3 regions of the Neobacillus sp. BF23-41 genome follow, and region 1 is predicted to be linked to each of the others. Evidence: riboswitches for the same ligand, from Rfam matches in the RefSeq annotation. Region 1 holds a riboswitch; each other region holds the start of a gene.
What was found. Region 1 has a riboswitch for thiamine pyrophosphate ahead of thiM (hydroxyethylthiazole kinase). Riboswitches for the same ligand answer to the same signal wherever they lie in the genome.
Positions count from the first base shown of each region.

Region 2: it holds a riboswitch for thiamine pyrophosphate, as region 1 does, so the genes downstream of both, thiC (phosphomethylpyrimidine synthase ThiC) here and thiM (hydroxyethylthiazole kinase) in region 1, are expected to answer to the same signal.
Region 3: it holds a riboswitch for thiamine pyrophosphate, as region 1 does, so the genes downstream of both, AB7942_RS28420 (thiamine phosphate synthase) here and thiM (hydroxyethylthiazole kinase) in region 1, are expected to answer to the same signal.

Region 1 covers NZ_JBGBPR010000011.1:84,078-90,414, reverse strand. Annotated here, with positions in the region: gene AB7942_RS17370 (glutaredoxin family protein) at 1-227, shown strand, start outside; gene AB7942_RS17365 (dicarboxylate/amino acid:cation symporter) at 297-1,562, opposite strand; gene AB7942_RS17360 (response regulator) at 1,824-2,501, shown strand; gene dcuS (DcuS/MalK family sensor histidine kinase) at 2,565-4,157, shown strand; TPP riboswitch at 4,236-4,345, shown strand; gene thiM (hydroxyethylthiazole kinase) at 4,427-5,239, shown strand; gene thiD (bifunctional hydroxymethylpyrimidine kinase/phosphomethylpyrimidine kinase) at 5,255-6,073, shown strand; gene thiE (thiamine phosphate synthase) at 6,070-6,337, shown strand, end outside.
Region 2 covers NZ_JBGBPR010000007.1:150,846-157,182, reverse strand. Annotated here, with positions in the region: gene AB7942_RS13420 (spore germination protein) at 367-1,938, shown strand; gene AB7942_RS13415 (spore germination protein) at 1,964-3,055, shown strand; gene AB7942_RS13410 (Ger(x)C family spore germination protein) at 3,052-4,260, shown strand; TPP riboswitch at 4,434-4,548, shown strand; gene thiC (phosphomethylpyrimidine synthase ThiC) at 4,691-6,337, shown strand, end outside.
Region 3 covers NZ_JBGBPR010000042.1:13,726-20,062, reverse strand. Annotated here, with positions in the region: gene AB7942_RS28440 (thiazole biosynthesis adenylyltransferase ThiF) at 1-362, opposite strand, end outside; gene AB7942_RS28435 (thiazole synthase) at 317-1,084, opposite strand; gene thiS (sulfur carrier protein ThiS) at 1,086-1,289, opposite strand; gene thiO (glycine oxidase ThiO) at 1,300-2,430, opposite strand; gene AB7942_RS28420 (thiamine phosphate synthase) at 2,414-3,019, opposite strand; TPP riboswitch at 3,172-3,280, opposite strand; gene AB7942_RS28415 (DUF1284 domain-containing protein) at 3,458-3,874, shown strand; gene AB7942_RS28410 (FbpB family small basic protein) at 4,177-4,302, shown strand; gene AB7942_RS28405 (ABC transporter substrate-binding protein) at 4,612-6,246, opposite strand; gene opp4C (oligopeptide ABC transporter permease) at 6,307-6,337, opposite strand, start outside.

The DNA.
Region 1 (6,337 bases):
TAATCGTTTATACAACAAAAGACTGTATTGAATGTACGATGGTCAAAAAAGTTCTTAATGAGGAAGGAATTGCTTTTGAATCCAGGGACGTGTTGGCAAACCCTGAATATCAGGAGGAAGTGGAGAAATACGGCTTTCTAGGGGTTCCTGTTACTGTGGTTGATAATCGAGCAGTGAAAGGATTTACAAATGAATTAAAGGAACTTATAGAAATAGCAAAAAGTTAAGGTGCAGCTGTCAATGCAGTACAAAAATGGCTTGGAGTAAAATCCCCCAAGCCATTTTTCTGTAATTTTTTATGCACTAATTGATTTATCTGTTTTGGTACTTTGAATTTCAGCGGTAGGGTGGAATTCGTTTTCCATCTTGGAAACAACCACAGTTGCTACACCATTTCCGATTAAGTTCGTAATTGCACGTGCTTCAGACATAAAACGATCGACACCTAGTAACAAGGCAATCCCTTCAACTGGTATTACCGGGAAAGCAGATAGAGTAGCAGCTAGTGTAATAAAACCAGAACCCGTTACACCGGCAGCACCTTTAGATGTCAACATAAGAATACCTAATAAAGTGATTTGATGCCAAATCGTAATATCGACATTGTAAGCCTGAGCAATAAAGAGCGCGGCCATTGAAAGATAAATAGCAGTACCATCTAAGTTAAAGGAATACCCGGTTGGAACGACAAGACCAACTACTGATTTGGAACAGCCGTATTTTTCAAGTCTTTCCATCATTCTTGGTAAAGCGGATTCAGAGGATGAAGTACCTAGCACCAAGAGAATTTCTTCTTTAATATAAGCGATAAATTTAAAAATATTAAATCCATAAAGTTTCGCGATCGAACCTAGGACAAAGACGATGAAAAGAAACATCGTTGCATAAACGCTTCCCATCAATTTCCCAAGCGATACTAAAGAACCTAGACCAAAATTACCAATCGTATAGGCCATTGCACCAGATGCTGCAATTGGTGAAAATTTCATTACGATATTAACAATCTTAAAGAATATCTCCGTAAATTGCTCAAACAAGGCAACAACTGGTTTTCCTTTTTGCCCCAAGGAAGCAAGTGCAATTCCAAACAGGACAGCAAAGAATAAAATTGGAAGCAGCTCGCCCTTCGCCATTGCCCCGACAAAATTATCAGGAATAATTCCTAAAATAAATTCGATAAATCCATGGCTTGTTTCTTTAGCCTGCGTGGTAAATTGTGAAATATCACCGCCTTTTACGGAATCTGTATTAAACCCAGATCCTGGCTTAATGATATTAACTAGGAGTAAACCAATCGCTAAAGCAAACGTCGTTACAATTTCAAAATACAGGAGCGCTTTCCCGCCGATACGCCCAACCTTCTTCAAATCCCCCATGTTACCGATACCAATGACTATTGTAAAAAATACAATTGGAGCAATGACCATTTTAATTAACTTGATAAAGATATCCGCCAAAACCTTTAATTCTGTACCGAATTTCGGAAAAAGAAATCCGATGACAATCCCAAGTACGATCCCCAATAATACTTGGACGGTCAAATTTTTGAAATTAATTTTCATTTTCTCATACACCCCTTTGTTTTATAAAACTGTTACCGCTTTCAAACCCACCCAAGCACATAATAAATGAAAATTCAGATAATAGTAAGGTTTTGGTCATATTGGTCTTATTGTTCCTTTTGTTATAGAAAATACCTTAAATAACTCTCATATTAATCGAACAAAAAATGCTATCTATGAATTTACTATTTTAATAAAATAGGCCATGATAATAATATAAAGGGAAATATAGTTTCATTTAATGTAAGGGGGAGCAGGGGGATGTTTCCGTTAAAAGTACTATTGATTGAAGATGATCCGATGGTTCGAGAGGTACACCGCCAATTCATTGATAGGATTGAAGGGTTTTCGATTATCGGAATCGCCTCCAATGGGATGGAAGGGTTAAGATTAATGAAAGAACTCTGTCCGGATCTGGCGATTATCGATATTTATATGCCTTATATGGGTGGATTGGAAATGCTCAGCGAACTTCGTTCAGAGGCCTATTCAGTGGATGTGATAGCGATTACAGCTGCGAGCGATATCGAAACCATCCACCGTGTAAGACAACAAGGGGCTGTTGATTACATCATAAAACCGTTTACCTTTGATCGAATTAAAAAGTCACTTGATAATTATAAAAACTATCGAGTGAAATTAGGAGAAAAGAAAGCTCTTTTACAGGAGGAGCTCGATCAAATTTTATTTATTGATAGCAAAGAAGAAAGCGAAAGAGAGAGTTTACCCAAGGGATTAAATATGAATACGTTAATAAAAATTACCCATTTTATTTCGCAGGAAAAAGAACCTGTTTCTGCGGAAGAAGTGGCGGAAAGCATAGGAATGGCTCGGGTAACGGCTCGAAGATACCTTGATTACTTAGAAAAAGAAGGAAAAGTCAAGATTCATATCCATTACGGGGGCGTCGGTAGACCTATCAACCGTTACGGTGTTTAACGCAAATACCTTGAAAAGATTGCCTGTAAGAAAGGGGGAATCATGTTGGGGTGGAAAATAGGGTTGTCCAAACCAAAACTTCGTTTACAATCGACGATAACCCTGCTGGTTTGTATCGTGGTCGTGATGGCATTGTTAGTAACCGAGATTTTAATCACCAACAGAATTTCACAGGAAACAGAGAAAAACCAAGCCGAGAAAGCAACAGATATTGCGAGGATTGTTGCAAGCTCTCCGATTGTCATGAATGGGCTTAAAAATAAAACAGCAGAGAAGGATATCCAAACATTTGCGAATGATATTAAACAATCAACGCATGTTGAATTTATCGTCGTAATGGACATGTATGGAACAAGAAAATCACATCCTAACCGCAACCTATTAGGTCTGCATTTTGTCGGTGGAGATGAAGGACCTGTTTTAAAAGGGAAAGAGCATATTTCCATTGCCAAAGGGACATTGGGATTGTCTTTACGCTCGTTTGTTCCAGTGTATGATCAAGAAAATAAACAAATAGGAGCAGTAGCGGTTGGGATTTCTTTAGAAAAAGTTAATCAGGCGATCGAACAAAGTAGGAAAATTATTTTGATCGGTGTAGGAGTCGGAATTCTAGTTGGGATTCTAGGAGCCCTTTTTCTAGCAAGAAAAATCAAAGCGATTCTTTTTGGACTTGAGCCGAGTGAGATGGCAAAATTGCTTGAGGAACGTAGTGCGATGCTTCAATCCACCAAGGAAGGAATTTTGGCAGTTGACCAGGATGCGTTTACCACTCTCGTAAATAATGAGGGGATCCGACTTCTTCAAAAGGCTGGCATTCATGGGTCCTTTTTAGGAAGAAAAGTGGATGACTACATGCCAAATTCAATGCTATCTTCCGTTCTAGAAACAGGGGAATCTCAATTAGACCAAGAACAAGAAATCAATCATATTACCATTTTAACCAATCGGGTTCCGGTTGTTGTCAAAGGAAAGATTGTCGGTGCGATTGCTACCTTCCGAGAAAAAACCGAAATCAAGCAATTAGCTGAACAATTAACTGGTGTAAAGCTATACGCGGAAGCACTGAGAACCCAATCACATGAATTCATGAATAAACTGCATGTAATATCAGGTTTAATTCATATAAAAGACTATCAAATGGTCTCGTCATACATTACCAAAATTGTCGATCACCAACAAACTGAGGTAGAATTTGTTATTAGTCGTTTTAAAGATCCTGTTTTAGCAGGTTTTATTGTAGGAAAACTTAGCTTTGCTAGGGAAAATGGCTGTGAATTAATCATTGATGGGGAAGGAAGTCTACCTGAACCACAACAGCAGGAAATAACGCATGAAGTGGTTACGATCCTAGGGAATTTAATCGATAATGCACTAGATGCTGTTGCGGACCGTCCAAATAAAAAAGTTACCTTAAGGTTTGACTATTACGATGATGTCCTTGCCTTAGAGGTTCATGATACAGGTAAAGGAATCGATGAGGATGTAAGAAATCGATTATTTATCAAAGGATATTCTACCAAGGGTGAAAACCGCGGAATCGGTTTATCATTAGTGCAGCGAAGCTTGGAAAAATTAAATGGACAGATAGAAATTCTTTCCCAAAAAGATAAAGGGACAACATTTATTGTTACTTTCCCTTATAAAAGCAAACAATAATAATGTTATGTTAACTGATATTTTTTCCTTTACATTCTAGTGCCATAGGAATATTATGTAGTTAGTTAAATAAAGTATTAGATCTACTAGGGGTGCCCTGTAAACAGGCTGAGAGAAAATGGAGAAATTTTCAACCCTTCGGACCTGATCTGGGTAATACCAGCGTAGGAAAGTAGCCAAGTGAATGTTAATTATTTCTTTGACTAACTAACCAGGTCCATTATTGGATCTGGTTTTTTTATTTTAAAAAAAGAAACGGGGAAATTGAGATGGAAAAAAATAGTTTGTATGAAACGTTGGAAGAAGTTAGAAAGGTTAACCCACTGGTACATAATATTACCAATGTGGTCGTTACGAATTTTACGGCAAATGGGCTTCTTGCCCTTGGTGCCTCACCGGTCATGGCATATGCAGCCGAGGAAGTAGCAGATATGGCCAAGATTGCAAGTTCATTAGTATTGAACATTGGAACATTAAACCCACAGACAGTAGATTCGATGATTATTGCCGGAAAAGCGGCCAATGAATCCGGTGTTCCCGTCATATTTGACCCGGTTGGTGCAGGGGCTACCCGCTATCGAACCGAAACCGCGCAAAGAATTATGAACGAGGTAAATGTCTCTGTGATTAGAGGAAACGCAGCCGAAATTGCCAATGTGGTTGGTGAAAAGTGGGAAATTAAGGGCGTCGATGCTGGGGATGCAAAAGGAAATATCATTGAACTAGCTATTACTTCAGCACAAAAATTGAATGGTCTTGTCGTCATCACTGGAAAAGAGGATGTCGTTTCGGATGGGAAAACAACCTATGTCGTGTCAAATGGACATCCAATTTTAACGAAGGTGACAGGCACTGGCTGTTTATTAACCTCTGTGATTGGAGCGTTTGCAGGAGTGGAGAAGGACCTGCTTCAAGCTTCAGTGGCTGCTTTAACGTATTATGGAATCGCAGCAGAGAAGGCAGCGGCAAAAACAGTTGAAATGGGACCTGGAAGTTTCCAAATCGAATTTTTAAACCAATTAGCTTTAGTTGCTACCGATGATATCATTTCACATGCTTCTTTTAAAAAGTTTAATCGATAACTGGAGGTAATTTGAATGAAAAAAGCATTAACAATCGCTGGTTCTGATAGCGGCGGTGGAGCAGGAATTCAAGCGGATTTAAAGACATTTCAGGAATTAGATGTTTTCGGGATGTCGGCATTAACTGCAGTAACGGCACAAAATACTTTAGGAGTCCATGCTGTCTATCCAATGACAGCTGAGGCAGTCGTAAAACAGATCGAAGCGATCGGCGAGGATATCGGTGCGGATGCGGTGAAAACAGGAATGCTTTTTAATGCTGAAATCATCGAGGCCGTCGCTGCACAGCTCAGGAATTATCAATGGCAAAATATTGTTGTCGATCCAGTCATGATTGCTAAAGGTGGCGCTTCCTTGTTGCAAATGGAAGCCATTTCTGCCATGAAAAAATACTTATTGCCGATAGCAACGGTAATCACCCCGAATATTCCAGAAGCGGAAGTACTAACGGGCATGTCGATTATGACGGTGGAAGATAAACTGGAGTCTGCTAAAAGACTACATGCGTTAGGCGTAAAAAATGTCGTGATTAAGGGTGGCCATGATGAAAATGAGTCTGAATCCACTGATTTATTATTTGATGGAAAGGAATATTACTACTTTACCAGCAAGAGAATTCAGACAAAGAACACACATGGAACAGGTTGTACTTTTTCAGCAGTAATTACTGCTGAACTTGCAAAAGGGGAAACTCTTTATGAAGCAGTATGTATAGCAAAGGATTTTATTCAGGCGGCAATTGAGAACCATTTGGAGATCGGGCAAGGACATGGTCCAACTAACCATTGGGCATATCGAAAAAGGAAAAGCGCTAAGGAGCTGGCTGAATTATGAAAAACCTACAAGCGGCTTTAAGTGTTTATTTTATCATGGGCAGTACCAACTGTTTAAAGGATCCAGCCGAAGTATTAAAAGAGGCAATTGCCGGTGGGATTACACTTTTTCAATATCGAGAAAAGGGTGACGGCGCATTAACTGGAGCTGACAAATATGCACTCGCGAAAGAACTTCAAGCCATTTGCAGAGCACATCATATCCCTTTCATTGTTAATGACGATATCGAGTTGGCTGTGGCAATTGATGCGGACGGTGTACATA
Region 2 (6,337 bases), on a different contig from region 1:
ATAAGAGTAGTCACCGCTGCTCAGGATCGGGAAATTATATCATCCGCTGGTAGAACTTGTTCAAAATACATATAAAACGTTGGAGCCCAGAGTGATGAAGGGTTGTTATATATAATGTTTAAATTTCCACGTATAAGCTAAAGATAATGCTATCCAAGGAACATTAAGGAAATCACTTAATTTTACATACTTTGGTTCGTGGTTTCAGCTACTGTTATTTGGGCATAAAAAGGTGGTTAATATGTGGAATTCTATTGTTTCCTATCTTCCAGACTGGAAAGTTTTTATACAAGCTTTTATCGTGTTTTTCATTCCGTACATGATCTTCAGATTTTTTAATTGGATTCGCAAGGAAGAGTGATGAAAATGCGAGAACGGAAATTAAAGGTTAGAAAAAAAGAAAAACAACCTAACAAAATTGAAGATCAACAGGAATCTAAGCCTCAAGGCTCAAATCATCTGTTTACAGATGATTTGACTTTAAACTTAGAATTAGTTAGACAAGAAATCGGTCATAACTGGGATGTGCACTTTCGAGAGTTTAATATTGGGCGTACCGGCATTCGAGCATCCATTATTTTTGTGGATGGATTATCAGATAAAGATCTGATTAATAAACATATTATGACATCATTGATGGTTGATTTCACAACAGAATATAAACAGGAGCTATCCTTTGTGAAGGGAAGCGATTTAAACAAATTTGTAAAAAATCAAGTGCTGCCTATTAGTGAAGTAGAAGAGATTGGTTCTATTAAAGAGTTAGTATCAAAAGTATTAACAGGTTCTACCGCGCTTTTAATTGATGGATCATTAGATGCGCTAATCCTTGGTACAACAAAATTAAAAACAAGGACGATTGAAGAGCCAGTATCAGAGGCATTAGTCAGAGGTCCACGGGTCGGTTTCACTGAATCCTTAAGTGATAATACATCTTTTTTGAGAGGGAATGGTGAAATTGAAAATTTATCGTTAGTAAAATTTCAAGTAGGAAAGCGTTCAAAAAAAGACTTAGTCGTCGCTTACATAAATGAAATTGTGGATCCGGAATTAGTACAAGAGGTAGAAAAGCGAATTAAGAAAATTGATCTTGATAATGTGCCAGAATCAGGTTATGTAGAGCAGCTTATCGAAGATAATTATCTTAGTCCTTTTCCACAGGTACAGAGTACAGAGCGTCCTGATCGTGTGATTGCTGCCTTGATGGAAGGTCGGGTATCCATTTTACTAGATGGGACGCCTTTCGCTTTGATCGTTCCGGTTACCTTTAGCATGATGTTACAATCACCAGAAGACTATTATGAAAGGTGGATTCCTGGCACGTTCATCCGTTTACTTCGTTATCTAGCAGCCATTCTGGCTCTTTTTACACCGGCTTTGTATATTGCATTCATCTCATTTCATCCAGGATTGATTCCTACTAAGTTAGCCATTTCCATTATAGGGGCGAGGTCTAGTGTTCCATTTCCTGCACTTATCGAAGCGTTATTTATGGAAATATCGATCGAAGTTTTAAGGGAAGCTGGACTCCGGTTACCGAAGCCAATTGGTCCAGCAATGGGAATTGTCGGTGGGTTAATCATTGGTGAAGCAGCTGTACAGGCAGGGATTGTTAGCCCCATTTTGGTGATAGTAGTGGCGTTAACTGCGATCTCATCTTTTGCCAATCCACAATATAGTGTAGGGATTACATTGCGTATTCTTCGCTTCGTAGCCATGCTTTGTGCTGCCATACTTGGATTATATGGAGTCATTCTATTTTTCCTTTTCATGACAAGCCATTTAGTGAAACTAAAAAGTTTTGGCGTGTCTTATATGAGTCCAGCCGTTCCTTATCGTTTAAGTGAATGGAAAGATTTGATGGTTCGCATGCCCCTAATGATGATGAAACGTCGTCCAAAGATGATGCATACGAAAAATCCTATACGTAAAGGATAACCTATTGTGAAAGGAACATGAAAGGATGATTGTCAGTCCAAAAGATCGAATTACCACGCCACAAGCAGCTGTTATCATCAGCAACTTTATACTTGGTTCAGGAATCCTCACACTGCCCAGAACAGCTGCAGAGAAGGTGAATACACCAGATGTATGGATAAGTGTTATTTTAGGCGGGCTGATCGCGATAATCGCAGGGGTGATCATGGTCAAATTATGCCAACAGTTTCCCCAAAAAACAATTTATCAATACAGCCGTGAAATTGTAGGAAAATGGGTGGGCGGGTTACTTAGTTTACTTATAGTATGTTATTTTCTTTTAACTTCCGGGTTTCAACTCCGTTCAATGGCGGAAGTAATAAGGTATTTTTTGCTGGAAGGTACCCCTATCTGGGCAATTATGATGCCATTTATGTGGGTAGGTCTCTATCTGATCATAGGCGGTATCAACCCGATTGCCCGTCTGTTTGAAATTGTATTACCTATTACGATTTTCCTTTTTTTGCTAGTAGCCTTTTTGAGCCTAAAAATATTTGAGATCGATAATTTACGCCCGGTATTGGGGACTGGATTCATCCCTGTGCTAAAAGGAGTAAAGGCGACGACTCTCGCATTTACAGGTCCAGAAGTCCTGCTGGTCATCATGGCGTTTATGCAACAGCCAAACAAAGCAGTAAAAATGGTCCTAATTGGAATTTCCGTTCCATTGATTTTTTATGGGATAACCGTTGTGATGGTGATCGGAGCGTTATCCGTCGATGAAGTGGTCACGAGAACATGGCCAACACTTGATTTGATACGAAGTTTTGAGGTAACCGGTTTGATCTTTGAACGGTTTGATTCTTTGTTGCTGGTGGTTTGGATTATGCAAATGTTTACTACCTTTACCATCAGCTACTACGTAGGTGCTTTAGGGCTGGCTCAACTTTCGAAAAAGAACATTAGTTCATTTATGTTTGGTTTACTTCCGCTTATTTTCGTCATTTCCATCACCCCCAAAAATATCAATGATCTATTTAAACTTGGGGATATGATTAGCAATTTTGCATTGTTTTTATTTGGTTTACTACCACTTCTCCTTCTTATTATCGCGAGATGGAAAGGAAGAAAACAATGAAGTTAAGTCATAACAATATACGATTTCTCTTGGTTTCGCTGTCTGTCCTTTTACTCTTTTCTCTTACAGGCTGTTGGAGCAGTCATGAAATTGAAGAGCTAAGCTTGGGTGTAGGGGTGGCATTCGATATAGGGAAGAAGTCAACCATAGAGAAAAAGATAAACGAACAAGATGAAGGCTATTCCAAAAAAGATCAGATTACTACAACTTATCAACTTATTACCTCACAATTAGCAAGTTCAATGAGTAAAGAAGGGGGATCGCAACAACAATCTTATGTTAATATTTCTGAAACGGGAGACTCCATCCTTCAAGAGGTTCGTGAATTATCATTAGTAACGGATCTTCCTTTTAATGCCAGTCACATGAAAGTCATTGTAATCGGTGATAAACTTGCACGATCGTATAGTTTAGATCGATTACTTGATCAATATCTTCGGGATAATGATTTTAGACCAAGCTGCCTTATGTTTATTAGTAAAGGGAGAGCTACCAATACCCTAGTATCAAAGAAAGCAGGAGAAGTTCCAGCATTTCGTCTGTTTGGAATGGTAGATAATGCCTATCGAACGACAAGAATTTTGCCTCCTATCTCGATTATTAAATTAGACGGTAAGCTACAATCAGGATCCAGTTTTCTTTTGCAAAATGTGATCTCGGCTAATGGAGAAGTGAAATTTGCAGGAGCTGCCGTGATAAAAGGAAAGACAAAAAAACTGCGTGGTTTTTTAAATGAAGAGGAATTAGAGGGGATAACATGGATAACAGGCAAGGGGAAAGGCGGTGTGGTGAAAAGTTTTGATAAACAGACGAGTGGGCTAATTGTATATGAGCTTGAGTCTATGAAAAGTAAAATCACCTCTCATGTTAAGGGAAACAATATCTCTTTTGATGTAAACATCGAATCAGAAGGGCGATTATCTGAGAATTGGGTGGTTTCAGGTAACTCTTTTGATAATACATTTCTAAAAAGGGCAGAAGAATCCACCGAAAAAGAAGTAAAACGATTGGTTGTTCATACAATTAAAAAAACGCAAAAGGAATATCGAGTAGACGTTGCTGGCTTTGGAAACCGTTTAAGAATTGAGCATCCGAAAGTATGGGAAAAAGTCAAAAAAGATTGGGATCAAACATTCAGTGAGGTTCCAATTTACTACAACGTAAAAATAACAATGAAAGATTATGGAGCGTCAGGTCACAAGTAAGACTTCTTTTTTTAGGGTACAAAAAAAGAATTATTCTTCTTAAAACCCAAGCAAGAAGATATCTAACCTTTCTCTCTATCCTAGACATACTATCTAAAACGACTATATCACTTTAAATAATATTATGTATTTCATTTTTACCGATACTCATATATAATGTAACTTAATTGAATATAAATAACTAGGGGTGCCCAATAAGTTGGGCTGAGAAAGAAACACGATGAAGTTTCTTGACTCTTGGGACCTGATCTGGATCATACCAGCGTGGGGAAGTTAGAATTGACAAACTTTACTGCACCTATACTTCTGCATACATATTAGCCGGGTCCAACCATTTATGGGCCCGGCTTTTTGATGTACTTTTATACGCTTTTCCACTTGTTATGTTCTTTATCTCGTCCTTTATATTCAAAAAAAGGAGAGATATATTATGTCAACGACTTCATTAAACGAACAAAACATTTCCATCATGTCTAGTTTTCCAGGAAGTAAAAAAGTATATGTAACAGGTTCGAGATCCGATATTAAAGTACCAATGCGTGAAATTGAGTTAAGCCCGACAACAGGTACGTTTGGTGAAGAGGAAAACCTTCCAGTACGCGTGTATGATACAAGCGGTCCTTATACGGATCTAAATTATTCTGTAGACATTTCAAAAGGTCTTCCTGCTATTCGAAGCACATGGATTCATGAACGATCAGATGTTGAAGAATATGAAGGTCGAGAAATTAAGCCTGTAGATAATGGGTATAAGGAAGAAAATGATCCTCGTGCCAATCATAACGTGTTTCCAGGTTTGAAGCGCAAACCATTACGTGCAATAAAAGGGAAAAATGTCACACAGCTTCATTATGCAAAAAAGGGAATTATTACTCCTGAAATGGAATTTATCGCAATAAGGGAAAATATGAAACCTGAATTTGTACGTGAAGAAGTTGCAAAAGGTCGAGCGATTATTCCTTCTAATATCAATCATCCAGAGTCAGAACCTATGATAATAGGACGTAATTTTCATGTTAAAATTAACGCGAATATTGGTAACTCTGCTGTTTCATCATCCATCGAACAAGAGGTTGAAAAAATGACTTGGGCGACACGCTGGGGTGCTGATAATATTATGGATCTATCAACAGGTAAAAACATTCATAAAACAAGAGAATGGATTATTCGAAACTCAGCTGTTCCTGTCGGCACCGTCCCCATTTATCAAGCACTTGAAAAAGTAAATGGTGTTGCTGAAGATCTTACATGGGAGGTTTACCGTGATACCTTGATCGAACAAGCGGAGCAAGGTGTTGATTACTTCACAATTCATGCTGGTGTTCTTTTACGATATGTTCCATTAACGGCAAAACGGTTAACAGGTATTGTATCCCGCGGTGGATCAATCATGGCACAATGGTGTTTACACCACCATAAAGAAAGTTTTTTATATACTCATTTTGAAGAAATCTGCGAAATAATGAAGTCTTATGATGTTGCATTCTCTTTAGGGGATGGTTTACGTCCTGGGTCTATTGCTGATGCCAATGATGAAGCGCAGTTTGCAGAATTAGAGACTCTTGGAGAGCTAACAAAAATTGCATGGGAACATGATGTACAAGTAATGGTTGAAGGACCTGGACACGTACCTATGCACCTAATTAAAGAAAATATGGATAAACAACTAGAAGTGTGTCAGGAAGCACCATTCTACACACTTGGACCTCTTACGACTGATATAGCACCTGGTTATGATCACATTACATCTGCAATTGGGGCTGCAATGATTGGTTGGTATGGTACAGCTATGCTTTGTTATGTAACGCCTAAAGAACATTTAGGATTACCGAATAGAGAGGATGTTCGTGTAGGGGTTATTACTTACAAAATTGCCGCCCATGCTGCTGATTTGGCAAAAGGACATCCAGGAGCCCAAAAAAGAGATGATGCCTTATCAAAAGCTCGTTTTGAATTCCGTTGGAGAGATCAGTTTAATTTATCTTTAGATCCTGAACGAGCAATAGAATATCATGATGAAACTTTACCTGCGGAAGGTGCAAAAACAGCACATTTCTGTTCAATGTGTGGACCAAAA
Region 3 (6,337 bases), on a different contig from region 1:
GTAACGGAGGCATCACCAATGATGGCCTCAATCAGCACCGAAGAGTTAATCGCTGTTAATCGGTTTTTAGCTGCGATGACTTTGGGAATTCGGCTTTTGGCATCTTCTTCAGCATAGAGCTGCTGTCGCTGTAAATTCGACCATTCGACATAATCCCGATCCACAATAGTTAGTTTTCCCACTCCAGCACGGACAAGTGCCTCGGCACTTCCTGAACCGAGTGCTCCCATTCCGATGATGAGTACATGTTTCGTGGAAATTAGCTGCTGCCCGTCTTTCCCAATTGGTGAAAATAGTTCTTGTCGTGAGTAGCGATTCACCCGATACTCATTCCTTCCTTGGGACTGCTGGCTGTAGCGTATCTCTTTTTCTCGATTCGTCCGGCTTCAAAGCCTAATCGTCCCGCTTCGATCGCTAAACTCATGGCTCGAGCCATTTTGACCGGATCGTTTGCTGCTGAAACAGCCGTATTTAATAACACTCCATCAGCTCCTAATTCCATCGCCAATGCTGCATCAGCTGGGGAGCCAATACCAGCATCCACAATCACAGGTACGGCCGCTTGCTCGATAATAAAGCCTAAATTAACAGGATTGATGATCCCTTGACCGGATCCAATTGGCGAGGCCCCTGGCATGACCGCATGACAGCCCACTTCTTGGAGCTTTCGAGCTAAAACCACATCATCGGATGTATAGGGGAGGACAATAAATCCTTCTTTCACTAACTCTTCCGTTGCTTTAAGGGTTTCAATTGGGTCAGGAAGCAAGGTGTGATCACAGCCAATTACTTCCACTTTAATCATATCGCAAAGTCCTGAAGCTTTCGCTAGTTTCGCGATCCGGACCGCCTCTGCGGCTGTTTTTGCTCCAGCAGTATTAGGCAGAAGCTTATATTTTTGAGTGTCGAGCTGTTCTAAAAAATTCGGCTGGCTTGGTTCAAAGATATTCATTCGTCTCACCGCAAACGTGAGGATTTCTGCTTTCGACACTTCCACTGCTGCCTTTTGGATTTCAAAGCTTGGATACTTTCCCGTACCAAGTAACAAACGTGATTGAAAGGATAATGAACCTATTTTTAACATGTCAACCGCCTCCTACAAAATGGACTATTTCGATTCGATCTTTAGCTGATATTCTCGTACTTTGGTGCTCTAACCTGGTTAATATATCACCGTTTACTTCCACAACAACGACCTTATCTTGGATGTCATAGTGTTTGAGAACATCTGAAACACATACGATATTCTCGGGTAATTGGATCCACTCGCCATTTACTACTACCTCCATGGTTTTCCTCCTAACTAACCGTTTCTTTGTGCCGTTCTAGGTGAAAAGCAGAGAGTAGTTCCTGATCTAGTAATCTACCTGACACTAGGTCCGCAACTAGTTTCCCTGTCATCGGGCTTAATAAAATTCCATTTCGAAAATGGCCTGCTGCAATGAACAACCCACGCCTGCTTGGATGTTCGCCCATATAAGGGATTCCATCGCCTGTCTGCGGTCTGACTCCAGCCCATACTCGCTCCCATGCTGCCTCCTTAATCTGAGGAACTAATTGAGTCGCTCTTTCTATCAATGTAGCAATCCCTTCAGGAGTTACCTTGGTATCAAAGGTATTTTCAATCACAGTCGCACCTATATAAATTTCTCCATTTCGTTTGGGTACTAAATAACAGCGTTTGTCGGAGAAAATGGTCGCGTTGATCATCGGCCTTTCTGTTCTAATCGAAAAGCATTCTCCTTTAACAGGATAAACAGGAATATCGATTCCTGATTCTTGCATTAATTTCGCCGCCCAAGCTCCAGTGGCAACAACCACCTGTTCACAATGGATAACGCCGTTGCTGGTGGTTACCCCTTTAACCTGACCGTTTTCATAGACAAAAGACAGAACCTCCGTCTCTTCATATATTTTGGCACCAAAATGTTCCGCGGCTTTTGCATAGGCTTTTGTTAACTTTGCTGGTTGTACATGCCCATCATGAGGGAGATACATCCCTCCAGCTACACTTGGTGAAAGAGATGGTTCCAGCACACGAACTTCCGTTGCATCGAGCCAGGTAATGGTTGGATCCCATTTTTTTTGGAAGGTGACCTGTTTTTTAACTTCGAGCGCTATTTCTTCGGTTTCGGCAATTTTCACCATTCCTTTATTCACATACTCAATATCAATTCCCGTATATTCAAATAACTCACTTGCGAGCGTTGAAAACATCGCTTGACTTTTTAAAGCTAGCTGGAATAAAGGACCGTCTTGTTCCAGCTCTGCTTGTGCTGCCAACATTCCGGCAGCCGCACTGGATGCTTGGCAAGCGACTCGGTCCTTCTCAATTATGACGACTTTTCTTCCCCTTTTTGCGAGCTGATAGGCAATCGAGGACCCGATAATTCCTCCTCCAATAATGGCCACATCAAATGATTTTTCCACTTTGTTCATCTCCATTTAATACATTTAGGTAAGCCTTAACTGCTGCTAATGGATCGTGAGCATCTAAAACTCCTGACATGACTGCGATCCCTTTTGACCCTGCTTGAAGTACCTGCCCCGTATTTTCAGGTGTGATTCCGCCGATGGCTATTACCGGGATGTCTAATTGGGTGAGCCTTGCTAATTCCTCTAGTCCTTTTGGGGTCTTACCCGGTTTTGATTGCGAAGGAAAGACATGGCCATATAGCACGTAATCAGCACCATTCTCTTTTGCTTGTTGTCCTTCCTCGTAGGAGTGGATGGAGTTCCCGAGCAAAAGCTGAGGAAAATATTCTTTCACAAGCGCTGCATCCAAACTATGGAAGGTTAATTGAACTCCTCTAGCCCTGGTAACGCAGGCAACATCGACTCGGTCATTAATGATAATCTTTGATAGTGGGATGTTTTCATTTGTTAACCGTTGGACGGCTTGGAAAAGTTCCTGTGCTGTTTTTTGTTTTTCCCGCAAATGAATCGCGGTTATATAAGGATGAATTTCGCATACAATTTCACATAACTGTTCGATTGGCATATTTCCATTGGAGATAATATGTAACTCTTTATCTTTTATACTAGTTGAAATACCCGTCCCTCCTTTTAAGCAGATTCCGAAGATCGAAGGCTTAAAGTAAAAAACAAAAAACCACTTTCTTTAGGTAAGAAAGTGGTCGAAAATTCGAAATAGAAACATACGTTCTTCAAATATCCCGTTTTCCACTTCCCTACGCTGGTATTACCCAGATCAGGTTCATAGAGTCCCGAAGTAGTACTTCAATCTCAGCCTTTTAAAAAGGCACCTCTAGCGGAATTGCGTCATTTATTTAATTGTCATGTAATGATTTCCCTGCATGGCTAATGTTAACACTTCAGGTAGAAATGTCAAATGTTTTTCTTATTTATGGTAGAATAAAACTTATAGATGTTAACCGAATTACAATCATAGTTTACTATTAATATAAAAAGGGAGTAAACAAACTGGGGGAGAATAATGTATAAGCTACGAGGACATCATCTTTTTTGCCTTCTAGGCTATCGGGGAATGGGCTATTCCCAAGAATACGTGGAAAATATGACGCTTTTGCATCAAACCTTGAGAAACTACCCAAAAACGTTGATTCAGCTTGTAAAGGGACCAGATCAGTTGTGTGAAAAGTTCCCTAATTCAGGTGAATACCATTGCCAAGACGACCAGATCTATGAAAGAGATGCCGTTATTTTAGACAAAATGAACCTTAAAATCGGACAAATTCTTAGATGGGAGGATATTGAGTCCCATATCCTAAAACATGTCATCCCCGCCGATATTCAAGTTGTCTGTGAAACTTGTTCTTGGCGTTCTTACGGGGTTTGCGAGGAAGGTATTCGAGAGATTCATGCTGGGAAGGGCTTAAGAAAAATTCAATAAACTTCATCTATAGTATCGTGACAGTAGAAAGAAAGAATCGCAGACAGCATATTCCATACGAGAACAATTCGCTATGATTTGCAAATTATGGATATACAATACTTTTGGAGTACAGAGCCAAAATCTCTACTATCTTTTAATGGAAATATAATCTGTCACAAAATGTTCAAAATTAATAATCAAAAAAGTCTAAAAATACATTATTATATTAATATAGAATAAATTCCAACAAAAAATAAAAATTGAAACTATTCTATTCTGATCATCTACTAATACGAAACATATACATCAGGAGGAACATCATGCGTAAAACGAATAACATGTCATTTCAAAAATTAGTACAGGAAAACAAAAAAGAACTTCTTAACAATAAACAAGAATTAGAAAGAATTGAAAAACTTATTGAACAACGTCATGAAATAAAATGATATAAGCAAAATTAAATCAAATAATATCCCCGAATCCATTAATGGATTCGGGGATTTTTAGCCTTCCTTGCGAAAATAGACTTTTCAAAAAAACTTCAGTCACATTCATCGGCTTTGTAAGATAATCTTCTAATCTTTCCTCCGTTTATAGGTTAGGATTTCAAAAGAAGGAATTCCATTTATCCTTTTCACATTTCAAGGAACGTAATTATTTTACAATAATCTATTGATCATGCTCTTCTATAAAAATAAATGACCCCAGTTTAGAACCGAGGTCAGCTTTATTACATCATATTCTCTTTTCTTAAATTATTTTTCTATTTCCCAATTTTGCACATCATAGAACATGCCAAATTGTTTTGGTGTACCTACCTTCACTTTTTTGGAAACCGCCCCCATTTGATGTTCCGTATAAATGGTTAAGGTTGGCAGGTCGTTATGCAAAATTTCTTGTGCTTTATTATAAATTACTTTCCTGTTTTCAGGGTTTGGTTCTGAAGCGCCTTGTGATAATAATTGATCCATTTCCGGATTACTATAACCTGCAAAATTATAAGCAGCATTGGTAACATAATTCGAACTAATATCTGGATCAATTTGGTAAGGGATTCCAAGGAACATTAAATCAAAATCATGCTTCGCAGCTTTTTGTAAATATGTAGAGAAATCGTACTTTTGAATTTGTACCTTTAGACCGACTGCACGAAGGTTTTCAGAAATAATCACTGCTGCTTGTTCACGAACCTGGTTTCCAACAGGAACATTAAGTCGAATGGGTTTACTCTTATCCCATCCAGATTCCTCTATTAATTCCTTCGCCTTTTTGGAATCATATTCATAATTCTTAATGCTTTTATCTAAATATGGATGCGGGAGTGTATATGCTCCATCAATAATATCTGATTTCCCTTTTAACAGTTTCTCAACAATTTGAGGCCGGTTAATGGCATAAGCAATAGCTTGACGCATTTTTGGGTCAGAAATGGTTTTCATATTAAAGTATATCTCTTGATAATCATATCCTTTTCCTTCAACTGACCGAACATTGGCCATATTTTTCACTTTTTCATAATCTTGAATAGCGATGGGACCTACAGCAGGATAATTCAAATGAATTTCACCTGTTTGAAGCTGAGCCGTTAAATTAGCAGAAGGCACAACTTTAAAGAATAGCTTTTCAGTCTTTGGAGCACCACGGTAATAGCTAGGATTGGCCTTAAGTTCTACTAGTGTTTCTGGGCTGAAATTTTTAAGCGTATAGGCACCATCCGTTACAGTTGGTTTTAACAAATATGGATTTTGATGAAGAGTAGCAGGATCTTTATCTTTAAGGATATGACTAGGGATTGTCCGGATATTGACTAAACAGCCTTTCATGTAATTTGGATCTACCGGGTTTTTGGTATGAATGACGAATGTTTTGTCATCGACAATTTCAATACCCTTAACACTCGTTTCTCCTTTAGTCAGTACACCATTTTCATCTAATCCATCAATAACATGAAGGTTTTTCAAGCCGATGCTTTGAACTTTAGGATTCGCCATCGTGTCAAACGTAAATTTAACGTCTTCAGTAGTAACTGGCTTTCCATCCGTCCACGTTGCCTTTGAATTTATTTTTATGGTAAACGCTTGGTTATCCTTTGTTTCAAAGCTCTCTGCTAATTTAGGCAGATATTCCATTGATTCGCTTTCTTCAAAGAAAGGGTCAAATAAAATGGATGAAATCGTCCATGCTCCCTGATCACGAGCATTAATCGGATTAATGGTACCTAATGCATTGGATATTCCCACAACAATGGTATCACCTTGACTTGATGATCCATTTTCCTTGCCATTTTTCGTTGGTGTAGAGGATGATTCATCAGCACCTGTACATGCACTTAGGAATAATAGCAAAGCAATCGAAAAAATGGTACAAAACTTTAATTTAACTTTTTTCACATTTGCCCTCTTTTCTTTATTAAAATATAATGCCATTCATTCTTTCATTAAGTAGGATTCCTATTTCATTGATTTCGGATCTAAGGCATCA